One region of the Eubacterium ventriosum genome, then DNA from elsewhere that is predicted to be linked to it. Evidence: predicted binding sites of a transcription regulator. Region 1 holds the regulator's gene; the other holds the start of a gene.
The links. The regulator LexA, encoded in region 1, represses DNA repair genes until DNA is damaged. The targets are predictions, from matches to a motif close to CNAACANNTGTTNG.

Region 1 (2,213 bases):
TATCTTGACCGATAACGGCGTTGAATTCAAAAATCCTCAAGCACTTGAACACACAAGAACAGGGCTTTCCAGAACTCGTGTATTCTTTTGTGATCCTCAAGCTTCGTGGCAAAAACCACAGGTCGAAAACAACCATCGTTTAATACGAAGAATACTTCCTAAAGGTGTTAGTTTTTCACCCCTCACTGTTGCTGACGTAACGTTAATCTGTTGTCATATAAACAGTGTTCTTCGTGAAAATTTAGATAACAAAACACCTTTTGATTTAATGGACTCCAAAGACGGAAAAAAGTTATTGTCTTTGCTACAACTTTCACCTATTCCACCCGATGAAGTTACTTTGAGTCCAAAGCTACTTAAGCGTTAATTAACATTTTAATTGATCAAACAAAGACTCCCATATCTTTTAAAGAAGCGGGGTTGCAGTTATTTTTTCAAAACTAATGTTATGCCGCTTATTAACTATGCACGAAAATATAGCAAAACAATAACTTTTTTATTATTATACACCATTTAAAGCTCAATTTTCACCCCATTTAAGGTTTAAAAAATTTGGTGTCAATATGTTCGTGCAGTTGCTTTTTCATTTAAAGTTTAATTTAAGATTTTTTTTGGAAATTCATATTATATTATTCAGACAGAAAGAATTATTGTGAGTTTTTATTAAAGTCTTAGGAATTTATTTTGAAATTTTTTGAGGTTTAAATATATAGATATTGGAGGACGATTATATGCCAGGAAAGATTACACCTAAACAACAGCAGATTTTGGATTATATTAAGGAAGAAATTTTATCAAAGGGTTACCCACCAACTGTTCGAGAGATATGTGAGAAGGTAGGTTTAAAGTCTACTTCTTCTGTTCACTCTCATCTTTCAACTTTGGAGAATAACGGATACATAAGAAGAGATCCTACTAAGCCTAGGGCTATTGAAATCATGGATGATGAATTTGGTCTTGTAAGACGTGAAATGACTAATATTCCTATTATTGGAAGAGTTGCTGCAGGTGCACCTTTACTTGCAGTTGAGAATATTGAAGACTATTTTGCACTACCTACAGAATTTTTGCCTAATGGAGAAGTTTTCATTCTTAAGGTGCAGGGAGAAAGCATGATTAATGTTGGCTTCTATGAGGGCGACTATTTAATAATTGAGAAGGCTGCTCAGGCTGACAATGGAGAGATTGTTGTGGCGTTAATAGATGATTCTGTTACGGTTAAGAGATTTTTCAAAGAAGACGGACACATTAGACTACAGCCGGAGAACGACTTAATGGAACCTATTATAGTAGATGACTGTGCAATAGTTGGTATTGTCAGAAGTCTTTACAGAAGAATTGTATAGAAGAATATATGATGTCGAACACAGTGTTCGATTGTACTATTAATAAAAAAACAACCTATATTTGGCTACGAACTGAATTAATCAGAACAGTCGAAATATAGGTTGTTTTTTTGTTGAAATAAATTATTAGTACTACTGCTATTTAATCCAAATAGAGATTAATTATCAATCATCTTATTTTTACCAATATTAGAAATTAAACGGTCTACCAAATCCAATATCCAAACAATTGCTTTATTAATCAGGTATAGTGCAAGTCCGCATATTGAAACAATAACAAGCAGTTTCACGTTAGCCAAAAGCTTGTCGCCGCCTTTTAACAGGTCAGGTAGGATTTTTGTAGCAATCCATTCCTGAACACAATAAAATTCCAAACTCATCATTCCCCAGAACCCTATTAGTTTATTAAGTCCTTTTCCAATAATGGCAAGTCCCCTAATGCTATGTAATTTATCCAATACCTTTGCCATTAATAAAGGTAATGATATTGAAATTAGATAATTAGGAATGCAACAGTTAGATACTGGCAAAATAAGCCCTAATCCCTTAAAGTTACTCTGATATGCTAAATACATACCCAATATGAATGTTAAAAGGATAAAAAGCCAATTTCTATGCGTTATTTTTATAGCTTTCTCTTTACACAAATATCCAATAAGGAATCCTGTTACAAATATTGGAATACGGTTGGTGAAGCCGTATAAATCTTCTCTCATAACATTTCTTGCCATAAGTGAAAACAGTAACCAAAGTTCTATGAATCCAGCAAAGAATAAATATTTATTTTCTGCTTTTTTGAAAAAATTATAAAAAACAGGTGTAAATAAATATAATGTTATAACTGCAGGAACAAACCATAAGAACAAA
Region 2 (2,213 bases), 1.0 Mb from region 1:
TTCTATTAAGAAGGGAACATTGGTTATTAAAGGAAAAGGAAAAATGCCGGCTAAAATGACCTTCAAAAATAACAAAAAAATTAAGAAGGTTGTAATAAGAAAGGGTGTGACATCAGTATCAGATAAAGCATTCTACAAATGTAAAAATCTGAAGAAGGTTACTATTTCAGGTACAGTAACAAAAATCGGAAAGTATAGTTTTTACGGAACAAAAATAAAGAATATAACTATACCTGAAAAGGTTGGAAAAATCGGTCAGAATGCTTTAGGAAAATGTAAAAAATTAAAGACAATAACAATGCCGGGAAATCTTAAAGTGATGTTAGATTCTAATGAAGATTATTCAGCAGCAGTATTAATGTCAGGCTCAAATGTTAAAACAGTAAAGTTTAATACAGCTTTTGAACCGGCAATGGCAAGCTATTGTGAAGCGGAAAATCTTCAGGTGATGGCAAAAGATAAAAAATATAAATCAATAAATGGAATGGTTTATACAAAGGACGGAAAAAAACTTGTAAGAGTTCCAATGAATCGAAAAACAGTTAATGTTAATGACGGATGTGAAGAAATTTGCTTATCAGCATTACTTTATGAGAAAAAAATTCCGGATGATTTTCCACAGACCTGCGGTGATTTTTCAGAGATTACAATACCAAAATCAGTAACAAAAATAAATGATACTGAATATACTACAAGTCAGGTGTACTATAGCTGGAACGGAAAGAAGTACACTAAGACAAAGGTTAAAGGAGTATATGAATATATCCCTAATAACGAAAATTATAACCTGAAGATTACAATAAAGGATGGAAATGAAAACAACATTAGTATTTTGAATAAATACTTTAAAAAAGCAAACATAATTAAATAAAATATTTTAAGAATAGAGAAGCTGTTTCATGTAAAGTGGGCAGCTTCTTTTGGCTAAAAATATTAGCGTGATCTTTGAAATAAAAAGTTAAAAAAATGGAATAATCTCCGATATAAAGTTAAAAAATGTTGGCTTAATATTTGATGAAAAAATTATAAAAAATTTAGGCTAAGAGTTGTTGATTTTTGAATATAAGTATGTTATTCTAATCACAGAACAAACGTTCGAAAAAACATAAAGAAGGAGACAGGCTATGGAGATTACACAGAATATGACTATTTCAGAGAAGTTGAAGATATTAACTGATGCGGCTAAGTATGACGTAGCCTGTACAAGCAGTGGAGTTGACAGGGGCAATAAAGGGCAGGGCATTGGAGATACTCATGCTTGCGGAATCTGTCATACTTTTTCGGCAGATGGAAGATGTGTTTCATTGCTTAAAATATTATTTACCAACGAGTGCATTTTTGACTGTAAGTATTGCATTAACAGGAAGTCCAATGACGTACCTAGAGCTTCATTTACGCCGGATGAGGTTTGCAGGCTTACCATTGAATTTTACAGAAGAAATTATATAGAGGGATTGTTTTTAAGTTCGGGCATTTTAAAGAATCCTGATTATACAATGGGACTTATTTACGAAACTATTTGGAAGCTGCGTAATGAATATAAGTTTTTTGGATATATTCACGTTAAGGCTATTCCGGGGGCTTCTGAAGATATTATTGAGAAGGTTGGGTTTGTGGCTGACAGAATGAGCGTTAATTTGGAGCTTCCAACTAAGGAAGGTTTACAGCAACTTGCACCTAATAAGAATTATACTAATATTTTGAAACCAATGAAGCAGATTCAGATGGGTTCAGGCAGACTGATTTCAGATGGTAAGGAAGGATATCAGATTGTAACAAGAACTGGGCGGAAGAATAATTCTAAGTTTGTTCCGGCAGGGCAGAGCACACAGATGATTATAGGAGCCACGCCTGAAACGGACTATCAGCTTATGTCAGTTACGGAGACTATGTATAAACAGTTTAATTTAAAAAGAGTGTTTTATTCGGCTTTTGTGGATGTGAATCATAATATTGATTCACCTGCAATAATAGGACCTAACCCCATGCTTAGGGAACATAGACTTTATCAGGCAGACTGGCTGTTAAGGTATTATGGCTTTGATGTTAAGGAGTTGCTTAATAAGGAGCATCCTAATTTTAATGTGGCTTTGGATCCTAAATGTGATTGGGCAGTTAATCATTTGGATAAGTTTCCTGTGGAAGTTATGAGAGCAGATTATTATACCTTATTAAGGGTGCCGGGAATTGGAGTAAAGTCGGCAAGAAGAATA

Region 2: NQ558_RS00360 (putative DNA modification/repair radical SAM protein) is a predicted target of LexA. The motif match lies at 1,085-1,098, and genes of this name have one in related genera.

Annotation. Positions count from the first base shown of each region.
Region 1 covers NZ_CP102282.1:1,924,812-1,927,024, forward strand. Annotated here, with positions in the region: gene NQ558_RS08660 (IS30 family transposase) at 1-367, shown strand, start outside; gene lexA (transcriptional repressor LexA) at 732-1,346, shown strand; gene NQ558_RS08670 (acyltransferase family protein) at 1,505-2,213, opposite strand, start outside.
Region 2 covers NZ_CP102282.1:88,875-91,087, reverse strand. Annotated here, with positions in the region: gene NQ558_RS00365 (leucine-rich repeat domain-containing protein) at 1-871, shown strand, start outside; gene NQ558_RS00360 (putative DNA modification/repair radical SAM protein) at 1,125-2,213, shown strand, end outside.